DNA from 4 places in the Paenibacillus sp. FSL L8-0470 genome. Region 2 is predicted to be linked to each of the others. Evidence: riboswitches for the same ligand, from Rfam matches in the RefSeq annotation. Region 2 holds a riboswitch; each other region holds the start of a gene.
What was found. A riboswitch is a leader RNA that binds a small molecule or an ion and turns the genes downstream of it on or off. The one in region 2 is predicted to bind cyclic di-AMP.

Region 1 (5,392 bases), 3.8 Mb from region 2:
GTATAATCAATACCGAACACCAAATTATCATCATCTTCAACCATTAAAATTCGATTCATTGAGCACCTCAGTTTAATTCAAGAAAGTTTTTAAAGTTAAGCTACACCCTTTTTTCACTGTATCATGAAAGATATCTATCACAAAGCTGTTTCGTGGAAAATTTATTTAAGGTAACTCTGGTTCATCCATTAGACAACGAAAAGCCGATCCAGAAAAGGATCGGCTTATTTTTATAGCTTTATCAATCACGTTTGTTCTCAACAGATTTCATACGGTTTTGATCGTCAGGCACCCGGTCAGTACTGAACTCCTGCCCTGCTTCTAACTCACCGTGGCCGCAAACACTTCGGGAAAAATTTGTGAACTGCCTTTTTTGCTCATCCATTTCGTGTTTTCGCTTAAGAAGCTCCTGCGGATCCTGATTTGTCATAATTAACCTCCTAGGAAATCAAAATAAGTCTCCAAAAACGGAATCATGCTGTTTATTCGGACTACAGAAGTTTTCCATAATAGAGAGGTGCTTATGCAAGGAAATTTAGAATTATTGCTCTTTATCCCGGCCGAGTAGCCCGCTGAGAGCCTCTGTCACGTTCATACCGGTAAGCGTCTGTGTCAATTCAGGAACCTGGGCCATGATTTTGGCGATATCGCCGGTAATTTTGTTTATGCCGGATGAAGCTCCATCCTGGGAAATCACTGTAATCTTATCGACCTTGGCCAGCGGGGAAGCGATTTTATCAGCCAGCTCTGGCAGAACCTTCAAGAATTCCACTATAAGGGCGGCTTGCGTGAACTGTTTGTACGCTTCAGCTTTCTTCTCCAGTGCCCCCGCTTCCGCTGCTCCGGCCAGCTGAACATTTTCCGCGTTGGCTTTTCCCTTCGCCAGTTCTGCTTCCGCTGTTGCCAGCCCCCGTTTGGTCATTGTGGCCGCCTCTGCTTCAGCCTCAAGAATTTTCCGCTGCTTAGCCGCTTCCGCTCTCATGATCGTAGCCTGGTTCTCCGCCTCAGCAGGCTTGATCACCGTGGCCTCCAGCTCCTTCTGTCTCAGCTCAACTTCGATTTCCCGGACGGTCCTATTGGCCTCCGCTTCCATCTGCGTAATCTTGACCTGTTCGGTAACCAGCGACTGCTTAATTTTGTTCTGCTGCAATTCGTACGCAAGATCCGCCTGTGCTTTTTTCACTTCAGTTTCCAGCTTAAAGTCTGCCTGCTTAATGTTCAAATCCTTCTCGAACAGAGATTCCTTGGCGCGGGCTGCGGTTCCAGCTTCAATGGTAGCCTGATGTGCATTGGCTTTGGCAATGGCGGATTCCTTCTCCGCCTCGGCTTGTTTGATCTGAATGTCGCGTTCTGCTTCCGCCTTGGCGATGCTGGCATCGCGGCGGATGCGCTCAATTTCCGGAACCCCCATATTGTCGATATACCCTTTGTCGTCAGTAATTTTCTTAATGGTGAAGCTGACTACCTCAAGCCCCATCTTGTCGAGGTCTTCCGAGCAGGTCTCCCGCATCTTGCTGTTGATTTCGTCAGGTGTCTTTAGAATGGATTCTACCGTTAATTGTCCGATCAAGCCGCGCAAATGGCCTTCCACCGAATGCAGGATAATCGTCTCACGGTCCTCTTCCGGCCTGTCGATAAACTGCTCACTGGCAGTAAGTATAGCGGTAGGATCGCTTTTAATCTTAATCTGGGCTACCGCCTCCAGGTTGAGCTTGATGCCCTGCCGGGAGAACATTGCCTGCGCTGGGATGACATCGAAGCTCATCAGCATCATAGAGATGGTCTTATTGTTCTGGAAGCCGGGAATGACGAACGTCCCGCCGCCCTGAACCACTCTTTTTCCGCCGAGGCCGAATACAATCATCGCCTGATTGGGCGGAACCTTTTTATAAGCGTTCACGATACTGAACAAAGCCAGCAGGATAACAACAACAATTGCCGAGATTAAATAAAGAATAACCATTTGGTTCGACACTCCCCGTTAGTTATAATTGTTCGTTTTCCCTCTCGAAGAGGGTGACTACCGCTAATCCTTTATCCACCTTCAAAATAATCACCCTGTCACCCTTGGCGAGCTGCTGGCCGGTTTCTGCCCGTACTCCAATGGAACGCATCGTTCCATGCAGCACGTATTTCATCTCTCCCACTGCTCCATCCCCTGCAGAAATGCTGATGTACCCGAGTTGTCCCGCCTGCTCATAATCCATTTTATTCATGCTACTGTCATACCGAGTCATCACCCGGGCCAGCACCGCATATATCAGACAGCCCAGCAGCAAGGCAACCCCGGTGCAGATCAGCACCACTGCAAGTATATTCATTCCGCTGAACCGGGTAAGCACATAACCACTGCCGCCCCAGACCGTGACAAACACCATTAGAGGGAGTATGGGCACAAAGCCCGGACCACCAGCATCGCCACCTCCCACATGCAGATGACCGGCCAGGCCATGCCCATGAAATCCGCCGCTAAGGAGAAGCAGCAATCCAACCCAGAAGCACACGATAAATACAGTAACGATACCAATCCCCCCCTTTAAAGGATTTTAGATAGTGCCTAATCACTCTGAATTTCGTTGTTATAAGATTTCTAAACTCTCATATAGATCGTTTTCCCTTTCTGCATGCGCAGCAAAAAGACCACAGAAGCGTCAGGGCTCTCCGTGGTCGGTTAATCGATCATGGCGCTCATCCTCTCTCTTCGAGGCTTACGGGGTTAGCTGACGGATTCGGGCAGCGAGATTGCCCTACCTTGTAAGAAGCGGCTTTTCAGCACGCAGCAAGGATTCACCCCAAGTGAGCGGCAGCTATCTGAGCAAAAGCCACATTCACCATTGGTTCCCCCGTTCCCATTATCGGAATTCAGCCATTTGAGAACAGTTATATTACATTCGGTTGTTGATTTGAATCTTACGCCTGTGACCATTTAATGTAAAACGTTGCGGATGGCAAATGAAGCCCAAAATGCCACCACTTCGCGAATGAATGCGCATTCTATGGTATTACTCTTAAGCGATCGATGATTTGCTCATTTTTGCTCCACTTCATGTCCTTAGGAAAACAAAACAGAAACGTCTGCTGGCTCAACATCATCCCCAATATTCTTCTATATCGCACATTAAAGTTCCCGTCAGGAATATTCTGCAAATCATTCGGGAACGTTAACCGCAAAACTAATCGAAAGTTGAGCGCCTTATAATGACTAACCAAACTCAGACCTCATCTCCTTCTGTAGATCAAAACTCCGATTATATCGAAGCAGCACTATTCTATACAAGTGACCTCAAAAAAAGAAGCTTATCCTTTCAGGGAAGGGAAGGGTTGGTCTTTTATCTGGAGTCCCTCACTGACACGGAATTGATTGAACGGAACGTGATTGTTCCTTTTAGCCGTAATCAGGACAAAGACCTTTCTGAGCTTTTCACAACACTTAGTTTCAGTTTGGAAACAGAACTAAACCAAGGCATTCAGGGACTTCTTGAAGGAAGCTGTCTTTATTTTTTAGAAGGAATGTCTGAATTTTATGTCCTCTTCACTCCTGCCAAATATGAACGAAGCATTAGCGAACCTGAGAATGAAGGGGTTATTCGGGGACCTCACAACGGTTTTATTGAACAGATGAAGGTTAACTTATACCTGATTCGGAAACAAATCGCCTCCCCAAACCTTATTGTCCGCTACTTCACACTTGGGAAATTCGCCCCCAAGCAGGTAGGCTTAGTCTATATGGAGAATATGGCCAACCCAGAATTGATAAAAATTGTAGAATCAAGGATAAAGAAAATTTCGCTCGATTGGATAATCTCCACTGGCTTTATTCAGGAATTAACGGAGGATAACTCCTTCTCCATATTTCCACAACTAATCAATACGGAGCGTCCGGACCATACCTCAGCTTATTTGCTGGATGGATATGTGGCTATACTGCTGGATGGGGACCCTACAGCTCTGATTTTGCCGGCGAGCTTTTTCAGCTTTTATCAGACACCGGATGACTATAACAATCGATGGATGATCGCTTCTTTTGTCCGGTTTATCCGTCTGATCGGCTTTGTAACAGCATTTCAGTTGCCAGCGCTCTACATTGCCACCGTTTCTTTCCACTCCAATGTCCTTCCCTTGCAATTGTTCTTTTCGATTCAAGGTTTATTGACCCGGGTCCCTTTCCCTCCGCTGATTGAAGCGATGCTGCTTGAACTTATATTCGAACTGCTACGGGAAGCAGGACTACGTCTGCCCAGTCGTGTAGGTCAAACTATTGGGATTGTTGGGGGGTTGGTTATCGGGGATGCAATTGTTAAGGCGGGATTGGTTTCTTATTCGATGATTATTGTTGTTGCGTTGACTGCCATTGCATCTTTTCTTATCCCTTCCAACGAAATGAGCTCTGCTATCCGGTTTATGCGGTTTCCATTGATGATTGCTGCCTCATTATTCGGATATATTGGGATATCATTTGGGTTAACACTCATTTTCATACATTTGTGCAAGCTAGAATCGTTTGGGCAAACCTACCTGAGACCATTAAGTCCGTTGAAATTTCAAGGCCTGAAAGATACCTTCGTACGCTTTCCAATTTGGTCCATCCGAAAGAGTTCAAGCAACCCAAAAACGGATAAATGATCATTAATCTACATAGTACTTACAGGAGTTGATACGGTGGCTCAAAAAGAAAAAATGATCACAAGGGGACAACTCTTCCTTTTTATTATTCAAGCCCAAATCGGTGTTGGTATTCTGTCTCTTCCTAACAAACTTAACGAAACTGCCAAAGGTGGAGGTGGACTTTCTGTTTTAGTTGCAGGGGTTATTACCCAACTTGTCATCATTCTTCTGTGGGTCCTGCTGAAGAAATTCCCCGGACTTAACCTATTCGGTATTTGCATGAAACTTGCAGGCCCGATTATTGGCAGTCTATTGATTATTCTGTATATTGGTTACTTTATTCTGCTTGGCTCTAATATTATGCTTAGTGCCGTTGAGGTGCTCCGGAGATGGATGCTGCAAACTACGCCAAGATGGGCTGTACTAGGTCTTTTTTCTATCATGACACTCTATCTTGCAAGAGAAAAGCTGACTGTATTAGCAAGATTTTATACATTGGCTTCCGTGCTTTTTATTCCACTATTTTTATTTATCATTTATGGATTAACTCAAGCCCATCTGGAAAATATGTTACCGCTATTGGAAAAAGGCTTCTGGAATATCGTAAGAGGAGCAAAGGAAACAACCATATCTATGTATGGTTTCGAATTAATGCTGATCATCTACCCGCTGTCTGAAGGTACAGATAAACAAAAATTGATAACAGTCAGTCTCTCTAACTTGTTTGTGACCCTATTCTATTTCTTTGTGGTCTCTACCTGTCTGATGTTCTTTAACTCCGAGCAAA
Region 2 (5,392 bases):
GTTTGAAGTTAAGCTGCCCAAAATATTCGCCCGCATGGGTTCCGCCGGCAATTTCGTGATGGCCGGGCAATGGTTTCCCAAACTGAGCGTCTATGAACCTGCCGGTACCCGGGGTGTACATGAGGAAGGCTGGAATCTGCACCAATATCACGGAACATCCGAATTTTACAGCGATTTCGGTATCTACAATGTAACCATCTCCGTCCCCCCCAATTATATCGTTGGCGCAAGCGGGTTCCCGGTCAAGAGCGCCAAGCTGAAGCAGGATCAGAAGGTGTATCAATTTTATGCGGATGATGTCCATGACTTCGCCTGGACCGCTTCCCCGGACTTTGTGGTAGCCGAAGAGGCCTTCTCTACAGACTATGTACCGGGCGTGAGAATCAAGCTTTATCTGGACCCGCTACATAAACATCTGCAGGAGCGTTATTTCCAGGCAGCGAAGGCCGCTCTGACCAATTTCAGCAAATGGTACGGACCTTATCCTTACTCTACATTATCCATCGTCGTACCTCCCAAAGAAGGCAACGGCGCCGGCGGGATGGAATATCCCACACTGGTTACTGCTTTTGGCGCGGCCGAGGCTTCTCCAGGCACCTCTCTGGAGCGCACGGTCATTCATGAGATCGGCCATCAATATTTCTACGGGATGTTAGCCAGCAATGAATTCGAGGAGGCCTGGCTGGACGAAAGCTTCACTTCCTACGCTGAAGACAGGCTAATGGAGCAGGAGTATGGGGTATCATCCAATCATGTCCTGCAGGCCAGCCTGGTGACATCCTCCCAGCCGCTTAACCTGGAAACCTGGAAATACACTCCTGCCGATGCCTATGCCCGAAATGTGTACATCCGCGGCAAGCTGGTGCTGAAGGATATCGAACAGCAGGTCGGAACCAAGACGATGGATGCCATAATGGCGGCCTATACCCGTAAGTTCCGCTTCCGGCATCCTTCTACCGCCGACTTTCAGAAAATCGTGGAGAAGGTAACCAAAAAATCCTGGCAAGCCTACTTCGACCAATATGTATACAGCGGCGGTTCTCCGGATTTTTCAATTGATCACATTAAAATCTCTGACCCAAAAAAAGAGGGCGGCGATGATAATGCCCGTTACGAAAGCTCAGTAGCGGTCAGCAATAAAGGAAATCAGTATGGTGACGTCCCCATAAAGTTCACCTTCCTGGATGGCTATACTGTCCAGCAGTTTTGGAATGGGACAGAGAAGGAAACCACCTTTCAGCTAGCCTACAAAGCGCCTCTTTTGTCTGCAGAGATTGATCCGGAGCACTCCATTCTGCTGGAGAGTAAGCATCTCAACAATTTTAGACTGGCGGAGCTGGAGCGAAAGACGCTCTCCCGCTGGACGCTTAGCGCAACGAAGCTGCTTGAAACCCTGCTCGGAACTCTTGTCTGGTGAGGTGAAGGATTGTGAAAAGATCGATAGTTCGCGGCTGGTACAGCATGAAAGAGCAATTTTATATTCTGATTCTGCTTTTTATCTATCGGCTGCTTTGGGGCTATTTCCTGTACAGATTCGTCAGGTCAGCCCTCATCCCGGTGCTGCTCCGTTATCCCGATACACACGCCGGCGGCAGCGGAATAGGCAGATTGCTGTATTATATCGAAGGACAGACTGCACTTAGCACAGACCCCGGGGTGCTGCGCTGGCTCTGGCTGCTGCTGGCCCTCTCAGCGCTACGGCTGCTATGCTCCCCCTTTATCCGCGCAGGGCTGCTGCATGAGCTGCACCAGGAGCGCAAAGGGGAGCGGGGAATGTTCTTTTTTCCCGGAATGAAGCTTTACGGACTCCCCGTACTGCTGTTCAGTCTAGCGGAATGGCTTCTGGCCGCAACACCGCTGTATTGGCTTCTCCCCAAAATGTATGGGCTTCTCCTCAGCGGTATTCTCGATTATACTCTGCTGCTGAGACTGGTTCCTTATGTTCTGGCCTGGCTCCTGTACTTCTACCTGATCCGCATTCTGCTGCTGTACATGCAGTTTGGCTTCACCGGAGGAACAGGCATGTTTTCTTCCTTGCTGGTTGGCCTGAGGGTAATCCTCCCTTCCACCTGTATATCTGCACTGTTCGGCGCCGGCGGCCTGCTTCTGCTGCTGCTCTCTGGAGTGACCGCACTTTTCTGTCCAGGCCTGCCCGCACTGCTGTTCCGGCAATTTTCACCGCTTCCCTCAACGCTGTTCAAAATGTGGAGCCTAGCGGGGCAGTATCACCTTTGGTGCAGTAAAACATTTCCACAATAATAACGCCAGTCCCTTGGCATAATAGAAGAGTCACTGCCCCAGATAAAGGGCGGGACTCTTCTTTTGGTTACAACGTGATTTAGGGTATTTGCAAAACTGTAAATCCTCTGGTACAATGATGCCTGTACCAGTAGTAACAACTTTGTAATCTTTTGAAACTAATTTGAAGCAAATGAATGTGCCTTTAAGCATTTAACCTTGTCGACACGTCACTGTTTCGGTGCATAAAACGCCAAATTCCCGGCACCGGGAAGTGGGGGAACCATATTTTGGGTGAATTGATCTCGCTTTAGAGGGGTCATAGGGGAACCTTCTACCGAATCCTTAAGCTAACCTCGCAGGCCTTGGAAGGAGTACATCTTTTGAAAAGTCATAATTTTAAGAAGAAATGCACCGCAGCAGCATTAGGGCTGGTGATGGTGTTCACGCTTGGAGCAGGGAGCGCTTTCGCCGACTCCAGAATGGATACGGTTATTACAAAAACACTCGGAACGACATATAAAACCGGGGGCACAAGCACTGCCGGCTTTGATTGTTCTGGATTCACCAAATATGTATTTAAGAACGTTGGCCTTACCTTGCCCCGCACTTCCAAAGCACAATTCAGCGTTGGAACCGCCGTATCACGGAGTAACCTCCGTTCAGGCGATCTGGTATTCTTCAATACCCTTGGCAATGGAGTCTCCCATGTCGGTATTTATGTCGGCAACGGAAAATTCGCCCAATCCTCTTCATCCCGTGGTGTAACTATCAGTTCAATGAGTCAATCCTATTGGGCCAACCGCTACGTTGGAGCCAAACGAGTAATGAGCACAACAGCTTACAAAGCTATCGCTTACGATTGACATCCCTCAGGAATTCCATCCTCCAATAAATAATTGTAACTTATAGAAATCCGGAAACTGATTATTGCCGTAATCATTTCCGGGTTTTTCCTTTTTGTCTTCCTTATTCTACCTTTTACACGTATTTGAGGCCTGTGAAACACCTTTTTACTAAAAATCCCAACAAATCTAAGTTAAAGCTTACTCAGCGTGTAAATATAAGACCTTTTTAGCAAAATCAACTCTTAAAAAGCGTAAATATTATGCATTAATATGTTTTAAGTGATTGCCAACTGGCGAAGTCTTTGTTACAATTATCGCAGTGAGTTTTTAGTAACATTTTTGTAATTATTCAATCGGGTTTTACAAAGGTTTTGTCATGTATTGGTTAACAAGCTAATCCTAATCAACAGTCATGCCGAGTTCCCTAACCATTAGGGAAACGGGGGAACCGATTTTGGGTGAATTGACCTCCTATTCACAGAGGGGTCATAGGGGACCTTCAACCGAACCCTTAAGCTAACCTCGTAGGCATTTGGAAGGGGTATTCACTTTTGAAGAAGAAGTTAGCAGCAGCAGTACTAAGCTTTTCCATTATGCTTACCATCGGAGCAGGAAGCGCTTTCGCGGATTCCAAAATGGATAAAGTCATCGACAAGACCATCGGAAGTAAATACGTATCCGGCGGTGTATCGACCAACGGCTTTGATTGCTCCGGATTTACAATGTACGTTTTTGATAAGATCGGTATCAATCTGCCACACCAATCCGGTTCCCAATACCAAATGGGTACCGCCATTTCCCGGGACGATCTGAGAGCGGGAGATCTTGTATTTTATAATACCAGCGGTAAAGGTGTATCCCATGTCGGCATTTATGTCGGTGAGGGCAAATTCGCACATGCTTCATCCTCCCGTGGTGTAACCATCAGCACGATGAGTGACAGCTACTACGTCAACCGTTACGTTGGCGCCAAACGGATCATGAGTACAGATGCTTACCAATCCGTTACTTCTGATTCCCAAGACAATGATGACGTGCAATAAGTTGTCGTAAAACGGGCACTCTTCCATGATTTTTGCCGAAATCTGGAGGGGGCCTGTTTTTTTTGTCTATAAAATTACTTACCCCTCTCAATATCCGCAAAACATAAATCTACCCAAATTTCCTCCATTTCATAAAATATTTTTACCACTTTGTCAAGTTTCCGCCTTTCAGGAAATTTCTGAGTCGAATCAGGCCAGTTATGGATATAATTAGGTATAGCTAGTGCTGTTGCTCCCTATGAAAGGAGGCCGGTGGCCTTATGATTAGCTCCCCCGTTACATTCCATGTGGTTCCCATGGAGATCAGCCATGCTGAAGACATCGCCGCATGGAATTACAAAGCGCCTTATAATATTTACGAATGGATGCCTTGGTCCCAAATGGAGGCGCTTGGCATTGAATTTGGCGATCCAGAGCTCCGCAGGGACCAGTATGTTTCCGTGGTCAACGAGCAAGGCATCCTTTGCGGCTTTGCGCAGTTGTTTCCGATGGAGGGTGTCGTCAGGCTGGGTATTGGAATGCGCCCCGAGCTTTGCGGACACGGTCTTGGCCACATTTTCATGGAAGCCATCGTTCAGGCCGCGCTAAAGCGGTATCCCGGGCGGGAGATTGATTTGGAAGTATTGACCTGGAACCAGCGGGCGATCCGAACATACCAAAAATGCGGCTTCACGATCACGGATACTTATGAACGCCTTACTCCAACCGGAAATAAGCCATTTTATTGCATGGTCTATGATAAACAACATAACGTTCCATTAAATTGAAAATTTTAGTGTTGAAATCGTCCACTTTTTTGACACAAATGCTATGATAACGCTTCACCATCCTATATAATGTAGGAAGCAGCTTACATGGAGGGGACGGATGAAGATGCAGAAATGGATCATGGGCGGTTTGTTTTTCGCAGCCTGTGCCTTTGCGGTAGTGCTCTTGTTCACATTGCCCGGCAAAGCAGAGGTAGCCGAAGAAAATAACCCGACGATGCCGCAAGTCACACTGGATGCCACCAGCGCCGAAGCGATTGTACAGGCAAGCTGCATTACCTGCCACGGTGATCAGCTACAGGGCGGTCTAGGCCCTAGTCTGCAGCAGGAAGGCGGCCAGCATAACGCAGAAGAAATCTACACCATTGTTACGAAGGGACGCGGCCAAATGCCGTCTTTCAAGGATAAGCTTGCTCCCGAAGAGATTGCGAATGTTGCCATGTGGCTTGCAGAGAAGAAATAAACCTGACCTTAAAAATACAGAATGCCCGTACAA
Region 3 (5,392 bases), 2.8 Mb from region 2:
TTGACCGCCTCCGGCCCCGACAATCAGCAGGTCTGCCGGAGTTTCACCGCCGAGGTGTGCACTCAGCAATTGCTCCATGATGTCATAGAGCAGAGGATACCCCGGTATTTTTGCAGCGATTGTTGTCTCGTAATGCTGAACATCGGGATGCTCCCAGTCTCTGGCATGATGTAAATGTTTCTCTTGCATGATATCTGCTCCTGTCTCTATAGCTTGAATGTGAGTTCTCCTGATATATAATAAGAATTATTACTAATTATCAGGATTAAACACGGAATAGGCTATCCCACATATGTGGGATTTGGAGAGGACATCAGGATGAGCGAGGTTCTAAAAGGCTTGAGGACGCTGGAAATCAACCGGCAGGAGATGAGAATGACATCTCCGCAATATAGGGAGGCGGTAATCTCCAAGCTGCGGCAGTACATTCCGTTTACCGCTGCCTGCTGCACTACCGTGGACCCGCATACGCTGCTGTCCACCGGGGCGATCACAGAGCGGGGTCTTGAGGATCTGCACCCGCAGCTGTTTGAATACGAATATCTGCATGAGGATTATATGAAATATGAGCAGTTGGCCGCTGCGGCAGTGCCGGTCGCCTGTTTAAGTGGTGTAACGGAAGGGCAGCCCGGGCGGAGTGAACGTTACCGCAACGTCCTCCAGCCTGCGGGCCTGGGCGACGAGCTCCGGGCTGCGCTGGTTGAAGGCGGTGGCTGCTGGGGGTTCTTAACCTTGTTCCGGTCGCAGCACGAACCTCCATTTCAAGAGCACGAGTGTGCAGTGATATCATCTGTTGTTCCGCTGATTGCCGGCGCACTCCGCAGCTATGCCTCCGAGCCCCCTCTGGGACGGATGGATACCGCACCGGAGGACAGTGGAATCATGATTCTGACGGACCAGCTGCTTCCGGTCAGCGCGAACAGTGCGGCTCAATATTGGCTGAACCGTCTGCAGCAGCTGGAACGGCTGGATCACGGTGTTCTCCCCCGGCCGGTCAACGCAGTATGCCTGCAGGCACTTGGTGAGAATACGGAACCAGGAGGGTTGCCTTCGAAGGCGAAATTATGCCTGCGCGTCGAGGATGGGGCATACTTGACAGTTACGGCCAGCAGGCTTGAAGGCAGCGGCAAGAAGACGGAGCTGGCTGTTGCTTTTGTCTATGCCAAGTCCTCGGAGATCTTCCGGCTGCTGGCCGATGCCTGCCAGTTGACCGCGAGGGAGAAGCAGCTGGCCGAGATGCTCTCCCGCGGATTATCCACTAAGGAGCTGGCAGAGTCGCTGCATATTTCTGCGTACACCGTACAGGATCACCTGAAATCCATCTTCTCTAAGACCGGCGTTTCCAGCCGGAGAGCGCTCATCAGCAAGCTGTTCTCACAGGGGATGGAATAGCCGGTAAACACGCTAAACAGTCCCGATGCTGATACAAGGGGACTGTGCTGGCTTTTATAGGAGCTGCGGGATCTGGGAAGTGGAAGCAGGGTGGGTCCAGTGCTTCTCGCTGCCGGGAAGATCATCGAACCATTCCGCATCCGGTGGACATTCCAGGATCATGAATTTGCCGTACTCCTGCGCTCTGGACTGATGGTATTTCAGATAGGCCTTGCCGTCTTCAATCGCCAGTATCTCGATTTTACCGGAGGAGTGGCTCATGGATAGACGGACTCTTTTACCCAGACCTGAGGTTCTGGCCTTGGCTTCCTCAACAATGTTGTAGACACGCTCCAGCGGCAGAACGAACTCGCGGTTGCCGGCAATGGGCCGGTTCACGAAGAAATAATAGGGAGTGACTCCGGCCCAGGACAGCCGGTCGAGCAGTTCTCCGAGTACCGCCGCATCATCGTTGATGCCTTTCAGCACCGGCGTCTGATTAACCACGATTGCCCCGGCATTATGGAGTGCTCTGAATGCATGTTTGGCTTCGGGCGTAATTTCCCGGGGATGATTAATATGCGCCATGACGTAAATGCGTTTGTCCTCCGATGAATAGGTACGGATTAGTTCCAGCAGTTCTTCGTCCTGATAAATGCGCATGGGATTAAATACGGGAATTTTGGAGCCCAGCCGGATAATCTTCACATGGTCAATGGATCTCAGGCTTTCGATGATGAAGCGCAGCTTAGAGGTAGAGAGAATCAGGCTGTCTCCGCCGGTAAGCAGCACATTATTGATCTCTGGATGATTCCTGATGTATTCCAGCCCAGGAGCCACATCGGTTTGTGCTTCCTTCACATCATTGCGGAACAGGCGCTTGCGGAAGCAGTAGCGGCAGTAAGCTCCACACACCTCGGAGACAATCAGGAGGGCCGTTGTTCTGTATTTGTGCTGACATCCCGGCACTACATAATTCATTCCCTCATCGGATGCATCCCAGCAGCCATACTCCTCAAGTTCACCTTCACTTGGAATGACGAGCCTGCGGATCGGATCACCCGGGTCGTCCCAGTCGATCAGCGACAGATAATAGTCATTGACCCGAAAGGCAAATTTGCCGGTGATCTCCTTCAGCTTTTCTTTCTCCGTTTCAGACAGCATGGCAACCTTGTTGATATCCGTTATGTACCTTACCTTTTGCACTTGCATCTCTCCTTGGTCTCATAGTGTGAGAAAAAAGGGAGCCTTGAGGTCGATAGCCAAACTGCTGCCAGCAGGGTCATGAGAATACAAAAAAGAGACCCTTAGCAAGGGTCTCTGGTTATGAATATACCTAAAAAAGCAGACCCATCCACTACTGACGAGGTTAGCTGACGGACTCGGGTAAGATGGTACCCTACATTCTGTGAATGATTCGCCCCAAAAGACTGGTTCCCCCGCTTTCCTGCCAAAGGCTGGAAATTAAGCGTAGGTAAAGTATAACCCAGGAAGTTTTGAAAAGTCAAAGCTAAACTTGCCCGCGGCAAGGGATACAGGACCAAGCCAAATCAGCAAAAAATTGAGTAGGGTGAGTTGTTCCTGCAGCTCCGAAGGCTGATCTTGTTCATGACTTGAAATAAGACAACCTCCTTCTGGAATGTTAATATCTCGATGGGCTAGATATTACCTATCGGAACCATTGATATATTTTGCAAAACAAGTTCAAAAAAAGTGTGGAACACAGTGATTGGACCAACGGTCCGGTCGCGGAGTATTCGCACCAAGTGCTCATGTTTATCCTGTTCACCAAACGAGGGTGTTCTTAGCAGCCATTTCATAACTGCTGAGAACACCCTTTTTGTTGACGGAATTAATCAACTAGAGCATGTCTTCAAATTGGAAGAGCTCTGGAGAGTAAAATCCCTGTTTATTCTCTTTTGCGGACCCAGGCGACCTTACTGCTCTGCATTCTCTTTAAAAACGTCCATCAGGGAGAAATAACTGCGCTGGAGTCCGTTCCTCCTGTAACAGGATAAAAGCCCCAAATAAGTGCAACTCGGTCCGTTTGTACTCAGAGCCAAGAATACACTTTCCAGTCGCACACACAAGCCTTCGAAAGAAGAGTGAAGTCTTTGAAACACCGAGACGTAAGCCTCCACCGAAAAAACTACCTGGTGGCGAAACGCCTTTCTCCGCGTGTGATCAGAAAATGGCACTGTACCCATGATTCCTTAGGGCATACAGCAGCAGGTTTTGACGGGGAAGCGGTTTGAAGACACGCCCTAGATAGATGAAGTAAAGCTTGACGTTTAATACAATAGTGGAATAAAGTATTAAATGAAACTAAATATCAAATTAAATAAAGTTTCAAATATATCAAAAGGAGCAATTGGATATGGGACAGATGATCCGAGGATTCGCCGAGCTAAGCCCGGAGCAATATGTCGAAGCAGGAGGTAAGGGAGCGATGCTCTCCAGAATGCTTCAGGCGGGATATCCTGTGCCGGAGGGATTTGTTGTCTTTCCTTCGGCCTTTGAAAGCGATAAATTAAAGGAAGAGGCTTGGACTGAAAGTGCAGCCAGGTTGCAGAAAATCCGCATGATACATAAGAATGCACGATTTGCTGTCAGATCTTCGGCTTTAAGTGAAGATTCGGCGGAGGCATCTTTTGCCGGGGAATTCGAAACGGTGTTGAACGTGGAAACAGATGAACAGATTCGTGAAGCGATGTACACGGTGTATCACTCAAAGGATAGCGAACGGGTTCAAGTCTACAGCTCCATGCAGGACATGGACTCCTCCCATAAGGTTGCCATTGTCGTGCAGCTGATGATTCACTCGGAAATCTCCGGAGTCCTGTTCACCGCTGACCCCATAACAGGCAGCCGCACGGTTCTGCCGGGGAATTATGTCTATGGGCTGGGAGAACAGTTAGTTTCAGGCGAGAGCGACGCATATTCCTTCACGCTGGCAAGGAACCGGGGCAGATATGAAGGCCCGGGTGAGTTCAAGCGGTATGCAGCCAAGTTATACCGGTATGCATGCCGGCTGGAGAAGGAGCTTGGAGCTCCCCAAGATATCGAGTGGGCGGTCGCAAAGGGGCGGGTCTACCTCCTGCAGACGAGACCGGTTACGACCTTGAACCCGGGAAACCGCAATACATTCGAGATCAACGACTCGCTGGCTGGTGATTTTCTCTGGACCAATACCAATGTGGGCGAATCCATCTCCGGTGTCTTAACTCCTCTGACCTGGTCTATCCTGCGCTCCCTGGATGAAGAGTACAATATTATTCTGGGGCATTATGTGATGTCCGGCAATATTTGCGGAAGGGTGTACACTAATGTTAGTCTTTCGGTATCGATGTTCTCGGCATTTGGACTGAATACCAAGCCGATATGGAAGAAAATGAGCCGGGTGTTTGGAGAGCTTCCTGAAGGCATGGCTCTGCCGGTATATCCATTTACCAAACGGGAGCTGCTCAAGACTGTGCTTCCCAAGATGATGCATAGTATGAAACAAACTCGCCAGACCGTTAGAACCCTTCCGCAGTTCCTGGAAGATTCACCGGAGTGGTGCAGACGGCTGACAACCAGACTCCAAGCGGCAACAACCCGGGAGGAACTGCTGTCACTCTGGAGGCAGGAGCTGTGGCCGCAGAATGTCACGGCGCTGTGGTCGGCGCTGGAAGCGCCCTCTGCCCAAATGCAGAAGTTTGAGAAGCTGCATAAGCAGCTTAGCGAGGCGGCCGGAGAAGAAGAGGCCAATAGGCTGCTGTCCAACGCCGGGGGCTCCGTAGAGCTGGAAAGCCTGGGGCCGCTGATCGGAATCTCCAGAGTAATAAAGGGAGAAATGAGCCGGAAGGAATACCTTGTGAAGTATGGCCACCGGGGACCGAATGAAATGGAATTATCGTATCCTGACCCGGGAGAAGATGACGCGTGGCTGGACAAGCAGATCGCTGAGTTCTGCAAGGCCCCTATGGACGTGGAGGACATTCTGCAGAGACAGCGGGTCCGGAGCAGAGAAGCCTTGAAG
Region 4 (5,392 bases), 480 kb from region 2:
TGTCTTCACGTTCCTTTCTGAATAAGAAATTATAAGAGGGAGAAATAAGCGATGGATCTGTCCATTAGCTCGGCTATGTCCGGTTCCTGCCAGCTGCCTTTATGCAGCAGGGAACTTGAAGGTTTATAGTACATCCGTCTGAAGGGGGGCGTACCGCCGGCCCCGGCTGTACGGGAATAGGGGACCATTTGCAGATGTGACGTGACGACCTTGCCTTGCAGCTTGGCTTTTAAATCCAGCAGGGCCGTTTGCACGATTTCTTGCTGACCCGGCTCCCACTGCGCACCTAGCTGCTGTACAATTTCTATGGCTTCTTCCAGCCTGTGATTGCGTATACTTCTCAGGAAGCTGCTCCATTTAATGACGTCAAAATGATCGCCTTCCGCAGACAGTATCCCCGCTCCCCAGCTGCACCCAGCCTTGCACGTAAGCTTCAGCACACCATATCGGCATTTGCCGGATGACTCCGTGGCCTGATGGAATGGCCAGGGGGCATCGAATACAAACACTTCTATACGTAACAGCCTGCGCTGGTTCATTTCGTTTTCCCTCCTACCCATTTATAAGCTGCAGCCTCAGCACAAAAAACCGCAGCAGAGGAGGACCTCTGCTGCGGTTTTGGTACAGGCTTAAATACACCTGGCGCAAAAACGTGGCGGATCAAGGTTCTCTCTAGTCGCTTACGGGGTTAGCTGTCGGATTCGGACGGTGAGAGTCGCCCTACCTAATGAGACCACAGTCTCCTTCGGATTCACCCCAAGAAAGATTCTTATCTTCCAGGTAAGGCCCCTGCGGGCCTGATGGTTCCCCCGTTTCCCGCATTGCGGGAATTCAGCGTTTATATCGCATTTCGTGCATTGGATTCAAACCGAATCATACTCTTTTCGCATGAGCTTTGTAAAAAGGAAAAAACATTCTTCTGAGCCGAATTTCAGGGAATTCTGGCAAAGGAAACGGTAGGATGTGCTAAAAGGGTGTTTATCAACGGTTTTCGGCTTTTTATCTCGTTCATACGACTGCTTTTGATTTAGGGTGATCAGAGCATAAAAGGCAATTTGCTCAACATCGGGTGAATATAATCACAATACTGAATGCTTTTTCGCAAATCGCTGATAAGCCGAGTAAATAAGAGGAATGATGAGATCGAGGCTTAAGTAAGCGCTACCTGATCTGGTTTGGGTTTACTAAATGCATTATTTTGGCAGGTTTGGCGGTTTACAAGGTCGTGATCGCCAGAGTATGATTACTTCTGTTTACTACACAATCGAATACGCAGTCCGCTTAATTTCCGTTATGGAAAGCGGGGGAACCAACAATCGGCAGCCGATGTGAGAGTCGGAGCCGGTTATGGGGTGAATCCTGTGAAAGTGCGAGAGAATGCTCGCATGGATACAGGTAGGGCGACTCTCACTGCCCGAATCCGACAGCTAACCTCGTAAGCGTATTAGAGAGGATGAGCACAATGTGACCGTTAATTGGACCACAGAGGGAATTCCTTTGTGGTTTTTTGCTGTGTTCGTATGGCAAATGAATGGAAGTCCTAAGCCGGAGGAGAGGAAGATATGGCGAATTCGGAAGAATATGTACTCATTAACGCTCCGACTAAAGCGGGGGAGCATTTTATCAAAATCTTAAAGTTTAGAGGCTATAAGATCGCAGGAATCGCCAACAATGCGGCGGAGAAGCGGCGTCTGGAGGAGCTGGGAATCGAGGTCAATCTCGTGGTGGATACACATCATCAGAATACATGGTTCCGCCCCTCTTTTCCGGTAGGCAGAGTATTTCTGTTCGAGAGCAGTGTGACCTTATGCTGCCGGTATATCCAGATGTGCCGGACCTGGACGACAAAGCCAATATACGTAATTACGACTTCGATGAATCCCAGACTGGTCTATAAAGGGCTTGGAGCGGATTCCGTCATCTATTCCCACAGCGGAAATGTCTCTTTTCTGGCGGATGTCTCAACGAATCCAGGATAAGGCCAAATAAAAGGGCAAATAAAAGGCATCCCCTGGACAGAGGTCCAAGGGGATGCCTTTTTCAAAATATAAGTATTCATATGCTTCATGCTATAAATTATTCAGCGGTTGCTCCAATAAGCTCCTTAAGCTCGGAAACATTGAAGCCCTTGACTGCGCGGCCTTCGTACACGGTAACAGGCACACCCATGAAGCCCAGCTTCTCGACTTCTTCCTGATACACTGTACTTGTCATAACATCACGCACCTCGAAGCTAACGTCTTGCTCGGTCAGCCACTGCTTCACTTGATTGCAGTCGCTGCACCCTGTGGTGGAATAGACAATTACCGGCTGGCTCATTGGCTCACAGCTGCCTTGATGGCGTCCCGGGTGATTTTCCAATGGGAGGTGTTCCAGCGGACTTCGCCGTCTTCCAGGAGGAAGATCTGCGGAGATTCATGTTTGATCCCGAAATCTTCGGCAATCTGATTGGACAACGGACGGTCTTCAATCACATGGACAATGGCAGCTGGAGTCTCGGAGCCTTGCGCATAGGCTGTGAATTCCTCGTTGGCCTTGGCGCTGATCGGGCAGGTAGTGCTATGCTTGAAAAGCAGTTTTTTACCTGGTTGCGCAACATATTGCTGCAGTTCTTCCAGAGTATGAAGTTGTTGGATAGACATCGGTATCTCACCTTCCTATAAGTACTTGTAACTACGATTGTAACATAGTTCAAAATTAAATCAAAAAGGAAGTTAGAGCACCCCTTTCAGCGGAATTACAGTCCCATGAAGGACGTTGAAAAAACGTGACTGCCATGCTAATGTGAGAGAGATGCCGCGTGTATCCTGAAGAATCGTAAAGGGTGTGTCCATAATCATGAAAAGGGTTGCTTTTGTTACCGGTGCTGACCGTGGTTTAGGTTTTTTTCTGGCAAGCTGGCTTCTAGAGAACAAATATTCCGTATTTGCCGGTCAGTATATGAAGGAGTCGGAATCGCTGGACGCACTGAAAAAGCAGTACCCGGACCGATTAACTCTGATCCCGCTGGATATCGGCGACCGTGAGAGTGTCAAGCAAGCGGCACGTAGTATTTCGGGCAGTACCGCTCATGTTGATATGATTATCAATAATGCCGGTATTATTCATAGAGCCGATGATGCCACGATGCTTGTTGATATGGACGATGAAGCCATGGCTCACATTTATAATGTAAACACGCTTGGTTCTTTGAGGGTCAGTAATGAACTGATGGGCCTGTTGATGCAGAGCAAGCAGAAATTGATTGTTAATATCTCCTCAGAAGCCGGAAGCATTGGCCGGAACAAACGGATTAATATGTACGGATACTGTATGTCCAAAGCAGCGCTTAATATGCAGTCCTCCCTGCTGCACAACCATTTGAAGGTGATGGGCGGGCAGGTTATGGTCTTTCACCCCGGCTGGCTGCAATCCTATATGAATGGTGAGAAGGCTCTGGAGGCACCTATTCCTCCTGAAGAGTCGGCGCGTAAGATTATGAATATCGTGCAGGGGCACAAGAAGTATTTGGGTGAGGAGCCGGCTTATCTCGACCTGGACGGAAATGCCTGGCCCTGGTAACTATACACTAAGAGAAGCAGGAAGAGAGGCGGGAAGAACATGTCTGAATGGAAAGCACTAGCACTTGGCAGCTACAGTGAGGTGAAATACCATCCTTTTACCGGTGTGGATCACGAGATTAAGCGCATTCTGTCACCTGATCTGCAGGTGGAGGCTTCCGAAGATTACAGTCTCCTGAGCAAAGACAACCTTGAGGGCTTGAAGCTGGTTATCGCCTATACCGAATTTTCCGAACAGAAAATAGCCCCGGAGCAAAGTGCCGCTTTGCTGTCTTATGTAGCGGGGGGCGGAGGTCTGCTCGTTGTACATAACGGAATCTCCCTGCAGCGGAATCAGGAGCTGGGCGCTATGCTAGGCGCGCATTTCACCCACCATCCGGAATACACCTCCCTGCATATGAAAATACCGGCACACGGGCATCCCATTATGCAGGGGATTAGCGAGTTCGTCATTGAGGACGAGCCGTACTACTTTGAAATGCATCCTTATTTTGAGACGACTGTGCTGGCAGAGTACCTTCATGAAGGGGCCATGCGTCAGGCAGCCTGGTGCCATGCGTTCGGACTTGGCCGTGTAGTTTATCTGATGCCGGGGCATCATCTGCCTTCCTTCTCGGTAGAGCCGTTCCGCCAAATGATCCGCCAAGGCGGAATGTGGGCAGCGGGTCTGCTGTAACTCCTACCTTTGAATCGTTTTCGCACATCATAACAGCTGCACGTTCCCCAAGAGGAGCATGCAGCTGTTTTTTTTGATGTATGAATGTTCCAGCTTCGGTCAAAATAGGGTTACGAATAAAAAGGGGGGCGCATGGAATGTGGAAGATGCTATGGGATCTTGTGCCCGGCTGGAAGGTGCTGTTTCAAGGTTTTGTCATCTTCATCGTTCCGGTTGTCTTAACCCGCCTAATGATCTGGCTCCGAATGAAAGAGGGCAAGGCGAGCACCCGGGGAATGCGGGCTGAAGGCAAAAAAGGCGGGGGGGTTCCAAGTTCCGAAGATACTGGGGAGGCGGATCAGACCAGCATCGCTGTGCAGAATAAAAAATCCGCCGCACCCGCACCCCCTGCTCAAAACAACGCTTTACAGGCCACTCCTTCCCTGACCTATACCGGAGAGTTCCAACATGATGTTCAGTCCTTCAGGGAGATAAGTACCGATATGTCCGACGTTAATGTCAGAGAGCTGCGCATCGGAAGTCTGGAAATCAAGGCAGCGCTGTTTTTTGTGGATGGACTTACGGACAAAGAAGGCATGGATCAGAACATCCTGATGCCCTTGATGAACACGGTGAGGCCCTTTGAAGGCATGAATGCAGCCCCGCCAGCAGAGATATTGAAAGGGATTATCGTGCACCAGGTAGTACAGGTCTCGGAAATTGAATTTACCGACCAGTTGAGACTCTCGCTGCAAAAGGTATTGTTCGGCTCTGCGGTATTGTTAATTGACGGAATGTCGGAGGTTTTTATACTAGGTACCCCGAAAGGCAACACAAGAAGCGTGGAGGAGCCGATATCGGAGGCGCTTCTGCGCGGTCCGCGGCTGGGCTTCAATGAAACGCTCAGTGATAACACAGCGATGCTGCGCAGACACGGGCAGAGCACGGAGCTGGCCATGATTTCTTTTACGGTGGGAGAGCGAATTGAGAAGGAACTGGTGCTGACCTATTTGAAAGGCGTCGCCAACGATGAGCTGATTAAGGAAATCACCCGGAGAATCAAGACGATCAATATAGATGATGTGCAGGAATCGGGATATTTGGAACAACTCATGGAAGACAACTACCTCAGCCCCTTTCAGCAGATCCAGAACACAGAACGGCCGGACCGGGTCAT

Region 1: another riboswitch for cyclic di-AMP. It lies ahead of NST99_RS17455 (hypothetical protein); the one in region 2 lies ahead of NST99_RS00445 (C40 family peptidase).
Region 3: another riboswitch for cyclic di-AMP. It lies ahead of NST99_RS12825 (KamA family radical SAM protein); the one in region 2 lies ahead of NST99_RS00445 (C40 family peptidase).
Region 4: another riboswitch for cyclic di-AMP. It lies ahead of NST99_RS02610 (hypothetical protein); the one in region 2 lies ahead of NST99_RS00445 (C40 family peptidase).

The regions. Positions count from the first base shown of each region.
Region 1 is NZ_JBBOZM010000001.1:3,870,525-3,875,916, reverse strand. Features, by position in the region: gene NST99_RS17470 (response regulator transcription factor) at 1-59, opposite strand, end outside; gene NST99_RS17465 (hypothetical protein) at 242-430, opposite strand; gene NST99_RS17460 (flotillin family protein) at 542-1,963, opposite strand; gene NST99_RS17455 (hypothetical protein) at 1,986-2,504, opposite strand; cyclic di-AMP (ydaO/yuaA leader) riboswitch at 2,691-2,878, opposite strand; gene NST99_RS17450 (spore germination protein) at 3,199-4,623, shown strand; gene NST99_RS17445 (GerAB/ArcD/ProY family transporter) at 4,660-5,392, shown strand, end outside.
Region 2 is NZ_JBBOZM010000001.1:84,323-89,714, reverse strand. Features, by position in the region: gene NST99_RS00460 (M1 family metallopeptidase) at 1-1,417, shown strand, start outside; gene NST99_RS00455 (hypothetical protein) at 1,429-2,259, shown strand; cyclic di-AMP (ydaO/yuaA leader) riboswitch at 2,480-2,618, shown strand; gene NST99_RS00450 (C40 family peptidase) at 2,676-3,104, shown strand; cyclic di-AMP (ydaO/yuaA leader) riboswitch at 3,490-3,632, shown strand; gene NST99_RS00445 (C40 family peptidase) at 3,638-4,129, shown strand; gene NST99_RS00440 (GNAT family N-acetyltransferase) at 4,390-4,896, shown strand; gene NST99_RS00435 (c-type cytochrome) at 5,003-5,359, shown strand.
Region 3 is NZ_JBBOZM010000001.1:2,856,138-2,861,529, forward strand. Features, by position in the region: gene NST99_RS12815 (class I SAM-dependent methyltransferase) at 1-189, opposite strand, end outside; gene NST99_RS12820 (helix-turn-helix transcriptional regulator) at 319-1,392, shown strand; gene NST99_RS12825 (KamA family radical SAM protein) at 1,447-2,583, opposite strand; cyclic di-AMP (ydaO/yuaA leader) riboswitch at 2,715-2,852, opposite strand; gene NST99_RS12830 (PEP/pyruvate-binding domain-containing protein) at 3,749-5,392, shown strand, end outside.
Region 4 is NZ_JBBOZM010000001.1:563,571-568,962, forward strand. Features, by position in the region: gene NST99_RS02600 (hypothetical protein) at 1-1, opposite strand, end outside; gene NST99_RS02605 (hypothetical protein) at 30-539, opposite strand; cyclic di-AMP (ydaO/yuaA leader) riboswitch at 664-847, opposite strand; cyclic di-AMP (ydaO/yuaA leader) riboswitch at 1,269-1,457, shown strand; gene NST99_RS02610 (hypothetical protein) at 1,563-1,979, shown strand; gene NST99_RS02615 (glutaredoxin family protein) at 2,077-2,319, opposite strand; gene ytxJ (bacillithiol system redox-active protein YtxJ) at 2,316-2,642, opposite strand; gene NST99_RS02625 (SDR family NAD(P)-dependent oxidoreductase) at 2,839-3,561, shown strand; gene NST99_RS02630 (ThuA domain-containing protein) at 3,601-4,236, shown strand; gene NST99_RS02635 (spore germination protein) at 4,374-5,392, shown strand, end outside.